3 regions of the Streptomyces sp. NPDC014727 genome follow, and region 3 is predicted to be linked to each of the others. Evidence: riboswitches for the same ligand, from Rfam matches in the RefSeq annotation. Region 3 holds a riboswitch; each other region holds the start of a gene.

Region 1 (4,285 bases), on a different contig from region 3:
GTGGGGCGATACGACCTCGATGACATCCCGGCCCAGCGGATCGACCAACTCCCCGCCGATGAACAGTTTTCCGTGTTCGACAAGCTCGGTCATGGCTGCTGCCTCCCGCGACCCGGCACGTTACCTGACTCCGTGTCAGAACTGATACCAGTTCCAGTTCCAGGAGTCCACGGCTTCGACAACGCGCGCGGCCGGACGGCCGTCGTCGCGCCACCCGGGCTTTCGCGGCACACGACTCGCTTCCCCGGTGTGCCGCACGGGTAGGGACGAGAACGACCCCGTCCCCCACGCACCCGCTCCAGAAGTTCCGAATTCCACCAGCTCAGAAGGGAAACACGTGTACGCCCCATCCCGCACCGAACCGGATCACCCGTCCACCCCCGGGCCAGTCACCTCCGAACACCCCCTCGTGGGCGCCTGGTTGCTGAGCACCGTCGCCATCATGGGCGCCACCGGCGACACGCTCGAACACCCCCTCGGGCAGAGTCCGACAGGACTGATCACCTATACCGCCGACGGCCACATGTCGGTGAGCATGCTGAACCCGGAGGCCGAGTCCTCCCCGGAGGAGGGGACGGCCGGACCGGTCGACACCGCGACCCTGTTCAGGACTTCTCCTTACCTGGGATACGCGGGCACCTACGAGGTGACGGGCGACCTGGTCGTCCACCATCTGCACGTGGCGTCCTTGCGCCCGTGGGTCGGCACCAGGCAGGAGCGCCGGTGGCGGGTGGAGGGGGACCGATTAACCCTGCTCCCCCCGACCGAGGGAACCGGCGACGGAGCGCGCACCCCGCGACTCGTGTGGCACCGTCCGGCCAAGGGCGCCGCATGAGCGACGAGTGATCCGGGTCACCGGCCGCCCGGCCGGTGACCCGGACCCACTGCCCGGCGCGGGGCTCCGACCGTACGGACCGCCCCGCGCCGACGCGTGAACCGTGGCCCGCGCGGCGCGCGACGGGCGCGGGCCACGGGCGGAAACACGGGGCGGCCCGCGCCCAACACCCACCGGCGCGGTCGTCCCGCGAGCCGTCGGCGGCCGCCCGCAATCCCGTGCACCCCGAACTCCCGGGGTACGCCGGGCAGATGGACGTACCGACAGATGGTCGACCGGGGCTACTACTGAAACAAGTTCTCGTTACAGTGGGCGCGGTGCGCCGCACGCCATACGTCCGGTGCCTCAGGCCTCGAAGAGAGATGAGGAGCCCATGACGCAGGTGACCGACCATGGCGGGGGCGTGCACAGCATCAAGGTCCCCATCCCGGACAATCCGCTCGGCCACACCCTCGTCCATGTCCTCGACACCGATCGCGGGCCGGTCCTGATCGACACGGGCTGGGACGATCCGGAGGCGTGGGACACCCTCACCGCCGGGCTCGACGCCATCGGTACGGGCATCGGCGACATCCACGGTGTGGTCATCACCCATCACCACCCCGACCACCACGGCCTCTCCGGCCAGGTGCGCGAGGCCTCCGGGGCCTGGATCGCCATGCACGCGGCGGACGCCGCGATCGTGCGCCGCACCCGGGAGGCCCGGCCCGGCACCTGGCTGGCGTACCTCTTGACGAAGCTCACCGCGGTCGGTGCGCCCCAGGAGCATCTCGCGCCGCTGCGGGCCGCGGTCGAGGGCGGTCGGATGCGCACACTGCCGGGGCTGCGGTCCGCGCTCCCGGACCGGGAGATCGTTCCGGGTGAGCTCCTCGGCCTGGCGGGCCGCCGACTGCGGGCGATCTGGACTCCGGGGCACACGCCCGGTCATGTCTGTCTGCATCTGGAGGAGGAGCATCCGGGGAATCTGCCGGGCCGGGGGCGGCTGTTCTCGGGGGATCATCTGCTGCCGGGGATCAGCCCGCACATCGGGCTGTACGAGGACCCGGACACCGCGCCGGGCACCGCCCCCTCCGCCGGGGGAGACCCCATCGGTGACTACCTCGGCTCGCTGGAGCACATCGGCCGGCTCGGCGTGGCGGAGGTGCTGCCCGCCCACCAGTACGCATTCACGGACGCCGCGCGGCGCGTACGGGAACTCCTGGACCATCACGAGGAACGGCTGACCGGACTGCTCAAGCTGCTGGCCACCCCGCTCACGCCGTGGGAGCTGGCCGAGCGGATGGAGTGGAACCGGCCGTGGGAGCAGATCTCGCACGGTTCACGGAACATCGCCGTCTCGGAGGCCGAGGCGCATCTGCGGCGACTGGTCAGGCTGGGGCGCGCGGAGGCGGTGGCGGGGAGCGAGCCGGTGACGTACATCGCGGTGTGAAGGGCGCGGCGGGCCGTCGGGCAGGGAGCTCGTTCACCCTCTCCCGGGCACCCCGGGCACCCCGGGCACCGGCACGGGCCGGGCTTCCGGCGAGCGCGGTGAAGCCGTCGCCCGTCGGGCCCCCGGGGCCGCGGGGAGCCGTCGCCCGTCGGGCCCCCGGGGCCGCGGGGAGCCGTCGCCCGTCCCGTGGGGGACGAGCCCCCGGACGGCCCCGGAACCCGTCCGGCCCCGCCCGGTAGAGTGTGCGGGTCGTCATCATGCCCGTTCAGGGGGAAGCCGGTGCGAATCCGGCGCTGACCACGCAGCCGTGAACCGTCGTCGCAGACGGTGAGTCGGAATGCCCTGTCCGCGGTCGTGACCGGCTCGCGACCTCCGGAACCCCGGTGGTCGGCACCGTCGAGGTATACGGAGCCGGAGCCTGGTGCCTGAGCGTGCCTGTGCCCGGTTCCCCGCAGGAGAGGCCCCGCCCGCCATGACCGTACGCCGCAGCGCGGCATCGCTCGCCGCCATCGCCACCGTGCTCTGTGCGGCCGCTGCCCCGGTCGCGGTGGCGGCGCCGTCCCCTTCCCCCTCGCCGTCCGCTGCCCTGCCGTCCGGGCTGTACGGCACGAAGGACCCGACCTACGACGGTGTCTGGCGGCAGTCGCTGGCCTTCCTCGCCCAGCGGCTGGAGGGCGTCACGCCCGCGACGGAGTCGGTGGACTGGCTGATCGCCCAGCAGTGCGGCAACGGCGCCTACGCCGCGTACCGGCCCGACGTCTCCCGGCCCTGCACCGGGAAGACGGTGCTGGACACCAATGCCACCGCGGCCGCCGTCCAGGCGTTCGTCGAGGTGGGCGGGCACCGGGACACCGTGAACAACTCGGTCCGCTGGCTGAAGTCCGTACAGAACGAGGACGGCGGCTGGGGCTACACCGCCGGCGCGCCCAGCGACGCCAACTCCACCTCGCTGGTGATCGGCGCCCTCGCCCGGCAGGGCCAGCGGCTCGCGGACATCACCACCCCGAACGGCAAGACCCCCTACTCCCCGCTGCTCGCGCTCGCGATCCCGTGCGGCGGCAAGGACGGCGGCGCCTTCGCCTACCAGCCCGACAAGGCCGGCAAGCTCGCCGCCAACGCGGACGCCACCGCCGCCGCCGTGCTCGGCACGATGGGCAAGGCCCTGGCCGTCGGGAACAACGCCGCGACCAAGGGGACCAGCTGCCACCCGGGGTCCGGTCTCACGCCCGAGCAGGCCGCCCAGAACGGCGCCCACTACCTCGCGAACGCCCTCGCCACGAGCGGCCACCTCGACCTGGCCCCGATGCCGGGCGCCTCCGACACCACCCCGCAGCCCGACTTCGGCAACACCGCGGACGCGGTCGTCGCCCTGTCCGCGGCGGGCCACCAGGACAAGGCCGCCAAGGCCGTGGCCTGGCTGAAGAAGAACTCGGGCCCCTGGGCCGAGCAGAACGGTCCCGCCGCCTACGCCCAGCTGGTCCTGGCCGCGCACGCGACCGGCTCCGACGCCCGCGACTTCAACGGCGTCAACCTGGTCGACCGGCTGAACGCGACCGGTCCCGCGCCCGCGGCCGTCACGACGCCCGACCCGTCCGCCGACACCGGGTACGAGGCCACGGAGAAGGACCAGGTGCACAGCGGCGACGACGTGATCGGCGGCGTGTGGTGGTTCATCGGCATCGGCCTCGTCGTCGCTGCGGCCGCGGCCTTCCTGATCAGCGGCCGGCGCAAGAACCGGCAGCTGTGAGGCGGGCGGGAAGGGCCACCGCGCTGCTGGTGGCCCTGGCTGCCGTCCTGGCCGTGCTCGGCGCGGGGACGGCCCAGGCGGCCGGGTACCGGTACTGGTCGTTCTGGGAGAGCTCCAGCACCGGCTGGACGTACGCCACCCAGGGCCCGTCCCTGGTCCGGCCGGACGACGGCACGGTGCAGGGCTTCCGGTTCTCGGTGAGCGAGGACTCCCAGGACTCGGCGAAGCCGCGCCGCTCCCCCGACTTCGCGAAGATCTGCGCGGACACCCCGGC
Region 2 (4,285 bases), on a different contig from region 3:
GATCTCGTCGAGCCGCCGGCCGTCGAGGGTGACGACGCCCGTCTCCGGGGCGAGGACTCCCGCGAGCACCCGCAGGAGAGTCGACTTGCCGGACCCGTTCGGCCCGATCAGCCCGACGGTGGCGCCGGGCGGCGGGGCGAGGTGGACGCCGTCGAGTACGAGCCGGCCGCCCGCCTCCCGGCTGACCCGCTCGGCCCGCAGCCCTCGGGTGGCTCCGCCCGTCATGCGATTCTCCGGGTGCGGTACAGGACCAGGACGAACGCGGGAACACCGATGAGGGCGGTGACGACGCCCACCGGCACCTCCTGCGGGTCGAGAACCGTCCTGGCCAGGGTGTCGACCCAGACCAGGAAGACGGCCCCGGCCAGGGCGGTGACCGGCAGCAGTCGCCGGTGACCAGAACCCGCGAGCGCACGGGCGGCGTGCGGCAGCACCAGGCCGACGAAGCCGATGGCTCCGGCCGAGCTGACGAGCGCGGCGGTCAGCAGCGCTGTCGTGCACAGCAGCACGATCCGGGTGCGCGCGACATGGACGCCGAGCGAGGCAGCGGCGTCCTGGCCGAACGCGAAGGCGTCGAGTGTGCGGGCGTGTCCCAGGCAGATCAGCAGCGTCACGACGAGAACGGCGGAGCAGATCCACACATCGCTCCAACCGACTCCGCCGAGCGAGCCCAGCAGCCAGAACAGCACCCCGCGGGTCTGCTCGGCGTCGGCGGAGGTCATCACGACGAAGGAGGTGAGCGCGGAGAACAGTTGCATGGCCGCGACACCGGAGAGGACGACCCGGTCGGTCGTGCCGCCCAGGGTGTGGCTGAGCAGCAGGACGAGGGCGAACGAGCACAGGGCGCCGATGAACGCGCCGGTCGAGATCGACACCGCTCCCCCGCCGACGCCGAGGACGACGACCACGACCGCGCCGGTCGACGCACCGGAGGAGACGCCGAGGACGAACGGGTCGGCGAGCGGGTTGCGGAGCAGGGACTGCATGACGGTGCCGCACACAGCCAGCCCGGCGCCGCACACCGCGGCGAGCAGGGTGCGCGGCATGCGCAGGTTCCAGACGATGCCGTCCCGGATCGGCGTGAGCCGTGACCGGCCCCAGCCGAGGTGGGAGGCGGTCGTGGACCAGACGTCGGCGACGGAGATACGGGCGGGGCCGATGGTGACGGCGATCGCGACGGACAGCACGAGCAGCGCGATGCCGCAGCCCCACAGGACTCCGCCGCGCAGCTTCCGCGGCCCCGTCGCGCCGCGCGCGCCTGCCGCGGAGGTCCGTGACGTGTCCGGGGCCGCGGCGCGTCCCGTGTCCGTCATCCCGCGAGTCCGAAGGCGCGCAGCCCGGCGGCGACGCGTTCCACGCCCTCGACCGTCCGGATGGACGGGTTCATGGCCTGGCCGCTCAGCAGGACGTATCGCTGGTGCCTGACGGCGTCCATGTTCTTGGTGACGGGGTTGGACTCCAGGAATTCGATCTTCTTCGCGGCGCTCTCGGCGGTCTGTGCCTTACGGGTCAGGTCGCCGATGACGAGGACGTCGGGGTCGCGGTCGGCGACGGTCTCCCAGCTGATCTGGGGCCATTCGTCGTGGGTGTCGTCGAAGACGTTCTTGGCGCCGAGTTCCCTGGTGATGATGCCGGGTGCTCCGCAGCAGCCGGCCAGGTAGGGGGCCTTGGAGTCGGAGAACCAGTAGAGGATGGTGGCGTCGGAGGCGTCGACGCCCTCGGCCGCCTTCTTCACCCGGGCCCGCAGTTGCGCCACGAGCTTGTCGCCGCGGCCGGCCACGCCGAACACCCGGGCCAGTTCGCGCACCTCGTCGTAGACGCTGTCCATGGCCAGTGGCTCGGTACGGGCGCCGTCCCCGCTGCCGCTGTTGTCCTTGCCGGTGCAGTCGGCGGGCGAGACATAGGTGGGGACCCCGAGTTCCTCGAACTGTTCGCGCGGGGCGACACCGCCCTTGGCGAGCGTCGACTCGAACGACGCGCTGATGAAGTCGGGTTCCTGGTCGAGGACCTTCTCCGACGACGGCCGGTTGTCCGCGATCCTCGGGACGCCGGCATTGACCTTCTCCAGCCCCTTCATCACCGGGTCGGTCCAGGTCGCGGTGGCGGCCAGCCGGTCGGCGAGGCCGAGGGAGAGCAGGATCTCCGTCGATCCCTGGTCGACCGACACGGCGCGGTGCGGTGCGGATTCGACGGTGACGGTGCGTCCGCAGTTCCTCAGCGTCACCGGGTATCCGTCGGTGGAGCCGGGCTTCGCGGCAGAATTGGTTGTTCCGCCCCCGCAGGCGGTCAGCAGGACGAGTCCCGCCGAGAAAGCGGCCATGGTGCGGACAGGGCTGGATATGGACGGCACGGAGTCCCTCTGCGTCTCTGGGCCCATACGCGGAGCCCGTTGTACGGCGTCCTGCGCCCGGTACCGGATCGCAGGTGCCAGCAGGTCTTCGGACTCGGGTTCCTGCGGACGGGACGCCTTCCCAGGACACCCGAGGGTGTTCCCAGTGGCCGTGGCCCCGCCCGTCCCCCTCACCGCTGCGCGTCAGTTCCGGATTCTCACCGGATTCCCTGACCCCTTCGTGGAGTTCGACTGGCTCCGGCAAGCTATCACGGGCCTCTGCGCAGCTCACGGGCGGTGTGGCCGGTGGTACGCCGGGCCGTTTCCCGTCGCACCACCTGCCTGGCGCCTACGGGCCCTGAAGAGCGATCACGGCGTTGTGTCCGCCGAATCCGAAGGAGTGGCTGACGGCACGCCGGATGGGCTGCCGCAGGGGAGACTTGGTGACGCAGTTGATGTCGAACTCGGGCGCCGGGGCGTCCAGATTGGCGATCGGCGGCACGATTCCGCGTTGCAGCGTCAGGACGGTCAGTCCGGCCTCGATCGCTCCGGCCGCCCCCATGCAGTGCCCCAGGACGCCCTTCGGGGCGGTGACGGGCGGCCGGTGCGGGTAGACCCGGGCGATGAGGGCGGCCTCGGTGGCGTCGTTGACCGGGGTGGCCGTGCCGTGTGCGTTGACGTGCTCGACGTCTCCCGCCGTCCAGCCGGCGTCGCGCAGCGCGATCTCCACCGCCGTCCGGGCCACCGCGCCGGACGGATGCGGGCTGATGGGATGGTGGGCGTCGGTGGTGGCCCCGGTGCCCGCGACCAGCGCCCGCGGCACCGTGCCCCGGGCACGGGCGTCGTCCGCCCGCTCCAGCACCATGACGGCGGCGCCCTCGCCCATGACCAGCCCGGCCCGGTCGGCGGCGAAGGGCCGGCACAGCCCGGCCGCGTCGCCGTCCCGCCGGGCCCCGGCTCCGGATCGGGCGAACCCGGCCATGGCGGCCGGATAGACGATCGACTCGGTGGCTCCGGCGATCGCGATGTCGCACTGCCCGGTGACCAGCAGATCGCGGGCGACGGACAGGGCCGTGACGCCGGACGAACAGGCGGTGCACGGCGCCATGCTGGGACCGGTCGCCCGCAACTGGATCGCGATCTCGGCCGCCGGCATGTTCGGAATGGTGAGCAGGATGCCCGACGGCGAGGTGGCGTCGGGCCCGAGCCGGTCGAGCACGACGGCCTGCTCGGTCAGTGAGGCGGAGCCCCCGCTGCTGGTGCCGACGACCACCGCGACCCTGCCGCCCTCCCACTCCGCCGGGTCGAGCCCGGCGTCGGCGACCGCCTCCCGGGCGGCGAGAACGGCGAACTTGGTGTACCTCCCCATCCGGAACGAGGTGCGTCCACCGACCGCGGCGTCCAGATCGATTCCGTCGACCGTGCAGGCGAAATCGATCGCGCAGCCTTCGAGTGCCGCAACGGTACGCACCGGCGAGATTCCGGCACACACGCCCTTCCAGGTGGATTCGGTGTCGTTGCCGACCGGGGTGATCATGCCCAGGCCGGTGACGGCGATGACGGGCCTGTTCATCGGGCGTTGCTCATCGGTGCCGCACCGCTCACCGGCGACCCGCCGTCGGCCCCGTCGATGAATCGCGTGATCTCGGCCAGGGTGGCGCCCTTGGGGAGCTTGTCGAAGTCTCCCTGGCCACCCAGCGTCTCCCTGATGAGCACGGCGAACTCGGCGACGGCGAGGGAGTCCATCTCCAGGCTGTCCATCGTGGAATCCGGACGGATCTCCACGGCGGGCACTTTGAAGGTGTGTGTCAGAACCTCGGTGATCTTGGGATGAATGGCACTCATGAGCTTCCTCTCCATCATTCGGTACGACTGCCGGTGACGGCGGGGGCACCGTCCCGACGCCGAATCAACTGGGTGACGTGTCTCCAGTTACGCCTTGTGCCGAACCGATTC
Region 3 (4,285 bases):
GCGCTGCTCGGCTTCATGGCGATCGCCGCCGGGATCAAGGTGGACAACGGGCAGTTGGCCATCCCTCAGCTGTTCGAGAACATGTTCCCCGACTGGTTCGCGGGGGTCGCGTTCGCCGCCATCGGCATCGGCGCGCTGGTGCCCGCCGCGATCATGTCGATCGCCGCCGCGAACCTGTTCACCCGCAACATCTACAAGGACTTCCTGAAGCCGGACGCGACCCCGGAGCAGGAGACCAAGGTCTCCAAGCTGGTGTCCCTGCTGGTGAAGGTCGGTGCGCTCGCCTTCGTCCTCACCATGGACAAGACGGTGGCGATCAACTTCCAGCTGCTCGGCGGGATCTGGATCCTCCAGACGATGCCGGCCCTGGTCGGCGGCCTGTTCACCCGCTGGTTCCACCGCTGGGCACTGCTCGCGGGCTGGGCGGTGGGCATGGTGTACGGCACGGTGGCCGCGTACGGGGTCGCCAGCCCGACCCAGGCGCACTTCGGCGGTTCGTCCAAGGAGATCCCGGGCATCGGCGAGATCGGCTACATCGGTCTCACGGCGTTCGTGCTGAACGTCGTGGTGACGGTGGTGCTCACCTTCGTCCTGAACGCCGTGAAGGCGCCCGCCGGAATCGACGAGACCTCGCCGGCCGACTACACGGCCGACGCGGGCGACAAGGGCGTCCAGGTGGAGCTCCCGCCGGCCACGGCCGGAGCTCCGGGTGGCGGCCACTGACGAGCGCTCCGACACCGGCCGGCGGCCCGCCGAGCCCCCTCCTGCGGGGCTCGGCGGGCCGTCCGCGTGATCGGGTGCCCCGGGCTCCGAACAGGGCCGTACAGCTCGTTCTACGGGCCCGGCCCACGTTGCACGACACAACATGTGGGGGCTGCCTCATCGGGCGGCCCCCACATGTATGCTCATGCTCGCTGTCGCCGCAGGGGAATCCGGTGCGAATCCGGAACTGTCCCGCAACGGTGTGTTCGGTGCGCTTTTGCGCACCCCCGAGTAAGTCCGAGGACCTGCCGACAGCGCATCCGGCTCGACCGAACCGGATGCCAGACGTCCGGGCCTCGCGGATGGGCCGGTGGACGCCGTACGGAGTGCTGCCCCGCTGGGGCCCGCCTCTGCCCGGCTGCCCCGTTCCCCGCCGGCCCCGAGCCGAGCGAGGGAGAGCACCACGTGACCATCGCGCCAGCCGATCCGGCTTCAGTCGCCGTGTCCGAAGCGGCCGAGTCCGAGGGGACCGCACACGACGGACCGGGGACCGCACTGCTGCGGACCCTGACCGACCTCACCGTCGATCTGCCCGACACCGACCCCGGTCGTGTCGCCGCCGCCGCGCTGCGCGGCCGCAGCGCCCGGTCGGACGAGGCCGAGCTGCGCTCGCTGGCCACCGAGGCCGCCGCGGGGCTGATCTCCGAGGACCCCGCCTACTCCCGGCTCGCCGCCAGGCTCCTGACCCGCACCATCGCGGACGAGGCGATCGGCCAGGGCGCGGTCACCTTCTCCGCCTCCGTCGCCGTCGGGCACCGCGAGGGCCTGATCGCGGACCGTACCGCCGAGTTCGTCGCGCTGCACGCGGACGCCCTCGACGCGCTGGTGGAACGCTCGCTCGCCGACGCCGCCGACGACCGGTTCGGTTACTTCGGGCTGCGGACCCTGCACAGCCGCTATCTGCTGCGCCACCCGCACACCCGCCAGGTCATCGAGACGCCCCAGCACTTCATGCTGCGGGTCGCGTCCGGTCTCGCCGAGGACGATTCGCAGCGCGCCCTGGACGAAGTGGCCGCGCTGTACGGGCTGATGAGCCGGCTCGACTATCTGCCCTCCTCGCCGACCCTGTTCAACTCCGGTACGCGGCACCCGCAGATGTCCTCCTGCTATCTGTTGGACTCCCCGCTCGACGAGCTCGACTCGATCTACGACCGCTACCACCAGGTGGCGCGGCTCTCGAAGCACGCGGGCGGCATCGGGCTCTCGTACTCCCGTATCCGCGCCCGCGGTTCGCTGATCCGAGGCACCAACGGGCACTCCAACGGCATCGTGCCGTTCCTGAAGACGCTCGACGCCTCCGTCGCCGCGGTCAACCAGGGCGGCCGCCGCAAGGGCGCCGCCGCCGTCTACCTGGAGACCTGGCACGCGGACATCGAGGAGTTCCTGGAGCTGCGCGACAACACGGGCGAGGACCAGCGACGTACGCACAACCTCAACCTGGCGCACTGGATCCCGGACGAGTTCATGCGCCGGGTCGACGCGGACGGCGACTGGTCGCTGTTCTCGCCCGCGGACGTGCCCGAGCTGGTCGACCTGTGGGGCGACGACTTCGACGCCGCGTACCGGGCCGCCGAGGCCAAGGGGCTGGCCCGCAAGTCGATGCCGGCCCGCGAGCTGTACGGCCGGATGATGCGTACCCTCGCGCAGACCGGCCAGGGCTGGATGACGTTCAAGGACGCCTCCAACCGGACCGCGAACCAGACCGCCGAGCCGGGCCGCGTCGTCCACTCCTCGAATCTGTGCACCGAGATCCTCGAAGTCACCGATGACGGCGAGACGGCCGTCTGCAACCTGGGTTCGGTCAACCTCGGCGCGTTCGTCGCCGACGGCACCATCGACTGGGAGCGGCTGGACGCCACCGTCCGGACCGCCGTGACCTTCCTCGACCGGGTCGTCGACATCAATTTCTACCCGACCGAGCAGGCCGGCCGGTCCAACGCGAAGTGGCGCCCGGTCGGTCTGGGTGCGATGGGTCTGCAGGATGTCTTCTTCCAGCTGCGGCTGCCGTTCGACTCCCCCGAGGCGCGCGCGCTCTCCACCAGGATCTCCGAGCGGATCATGCTCGCGGCGTACGAGGCGTCCTGCGAGCTCGCCGAGCGGTCGGGCCCGCTGCCCGCCTGGGCCGAGACGCGTGCCGCGCGCGGGGTGCTGCACCCCGACCACTACGACACCGAGCTGAACTGGCCGGAGCGCTGGGACGCGCTGCGCGCCCGCGTCGCGAGGAGCGGCATGCGCAACTCGCTGCTGCTCGCCATCGCGCCCACGGCGACGATCGCCTCGATCGCAGGTGTGTACGAGTGCATCGAGCCGCAGGTCTCCAACCTCTTCAAGCGCGAGACGCTCAGCGGCGAGTTCCTCCAGGTCAACGCGTATCTGGTGGAGGAGCTGAAGCAGCTCGGCGTGTGGGACGCACGGACCCGTGAGGCACTGCGCGACGCGAGCGGCTCCGTGCAGGGCTTCGCCTGGATCCCCGAGGACGTGCGGGCGCTGTACCGCACGGCGTGGGAGATCCCGCAGCGCGGACTGATCGACATGGCGGCGGCCCGTACGCCGTTCCTCGACCAGAGCCAGTCGCTGAACCTCTTCATGGAGACGCCGACGATCGGCAAGCTCTCCTCGATGTACGCGTACGCCTGGAAGCAGGGGCTGAAGACGACGTACTACCTGCGCTCACGCCCGGCGACCCGGATCGCCCGTGCGGCCTCCGGCCGGGCCGCGGCCACCGCCCCCATCCCCGTACAGCAGGCTTCGACGCCCGACGCCGACGCGATCGCCTGCTCCCTGGAAAACCCCGAGTCCTGCGAGGCCTGCCAGTGATGAGCTCCACCGACTCCGAGAAGAACCTGCTCGACCCCGGCTTCGAGCTGACCCTGCGGCCCATGCGCTACCCGGACTTCTACGAGCGCTACCGCGACGCGATCAAGAACACCTGGACGGTGGAGGAGGTCGACCTCCACTCCGACGTCGCCGACCTCGCGAAGCTCTCCCCCGGCGAGCAGCACATGATCGGCCGGCTCGTCGCGTTCTTCGCGACGGGTGACTCGATCGTCTCCAACAACCTCGTGCTGACGCTGTACAAGCACATCAACTCCCCCGAGGCTCGCCTGTATCTGTCGCGGCAGCTCTTCGAGGAGGCCGTGCACGTCCAGTTCTATCTGACGCTGCTGGACACCTATCTGCCCGACCCGGACGACCGTGCCGCCGCGTTCGACGCGGTCGAGGAGATCCCCTCGATCCGTGAGAAGGCGCAGTTCTGCTTCAAGTGGATGGATTCGGTCGAGAAGATCGAGCGGCTGGAGACGAAGGCCGACCGCCGCCGTTTCCTGCTGAACCTGATCTGCTTCGCGGCGTGCATCGAGGGGCTGTTCTTCTACGGCGCGTTCGCGTACGTCTACTGGTTTCGCTCGCGCGGTCTGCTGCACGGTCTCGCCACGGGTACCAACTGGGTCTTCCGTGACGAGACGATGCACATGAACTTCGCGTTCGAGGTCGTGGACACCGTCCGCAAGGAGGAGCCCGACCT

What was found. Region 3 has a riboswitch for cobalamin ahead of ACF1B9_RS33075 (ribonucleoside-diphosphate reductase subunit alpha). Riboswitches for the same ligand answer to the same signal wherever they lie in the genome.
Region 1: it holds a riboswitch for cobalamin, as region 3 does, so the genes downstream of both, ACF1B9_RS00685 (prenyltransferase/squalene oxidase repeat-containing protein) here and ACF1B9_RS33075 (ribonucleoside-diphosphate reductase subunit alpha) in region 3, are expected to answer to the same signal.
Region 2: it holds a riboswitch for cobalamin, as region 3 does, so the genes downstream of both, ACF1B9_RS07125 (ABC transporter substrate-binding protein) here and ACF1B9_RS33075 (ribonucleoside-diphosphate reductase subunit alpha) in region 3, are expected to answer to the same signal.

What each region holds. Positions count from the first base shown of each region.
Region 1 covers NZ_JBIBYR010000001.1:142,580-146,864, reverse strand. Annotated here, with positions in the region: gene ACF1B9_RS00700 (aldehyde dehydrogenase) at 1-93, opposite strand, end outside; gene ACF1B9_RS00695 (lipocalin-like domain-containing protein) at 338-835, shown strand; gene ACF1B9_RS00690 (MBL fold metallo-hydrolase) at 1,209-2,264, shown strand; cobalamin riboswitch at 2,494-2,629, shown strand; gene ACF1B9_RS00685 (prenyltransferase/squalene oxidase repeat-containing protein) at 2,737-4,011, shown strand; gene ACF1B9_RS00680 (SCO2322 family protein) at 4,008-4,285, shown strand, end outside.
Region 2 covers NZ_JBIBYR010000003.1:234,550-238,834, forward strand. Annotated here, with positions in the region: gene ACF1B9_RS07115 (ABC transporter ATP-binding protein) at 1-225, opposite strand, end outside; gene ACF1B9_RS07120 (FecCD family ABC transporter permease) at 222-1,313, opposite strand; gene ACF1B9_RS07125 (ABC transporter substrate-binding protein) at 1,310-2,320, opposite strand; cobalamin riboswitch at 2,412-2,601, opposite strand; gene ACF1B9_RS07130 (beta-ketoacyl-[acyl-carrier-protein] synthase family protein) at 2,679-3,902, opposite strand; gene ACF1B9_RS07135 (acyl carrier protein) at 3,899-4,174, opposite strand.
Region 3 covers NZ_JBIBYR010000033.1:69,490-73,774, reverse strand. Annotated here, with positions in the region: gene mctP (monocarboxylate uptake permease MctP) at 1-723, shown strand, start outside; cobalamin riboswitch at 895-1,030, shown strand; gene ACF1B9_RS33075 (ribonucleoside-diphosphate reductase subunit alpha) at 1,168-3,579, shown strand; gene ACF1B9_RS33070 (ribonucleotide-diphosphate reductase subunit beta) at 3,579-4,285, shown strand, end outside.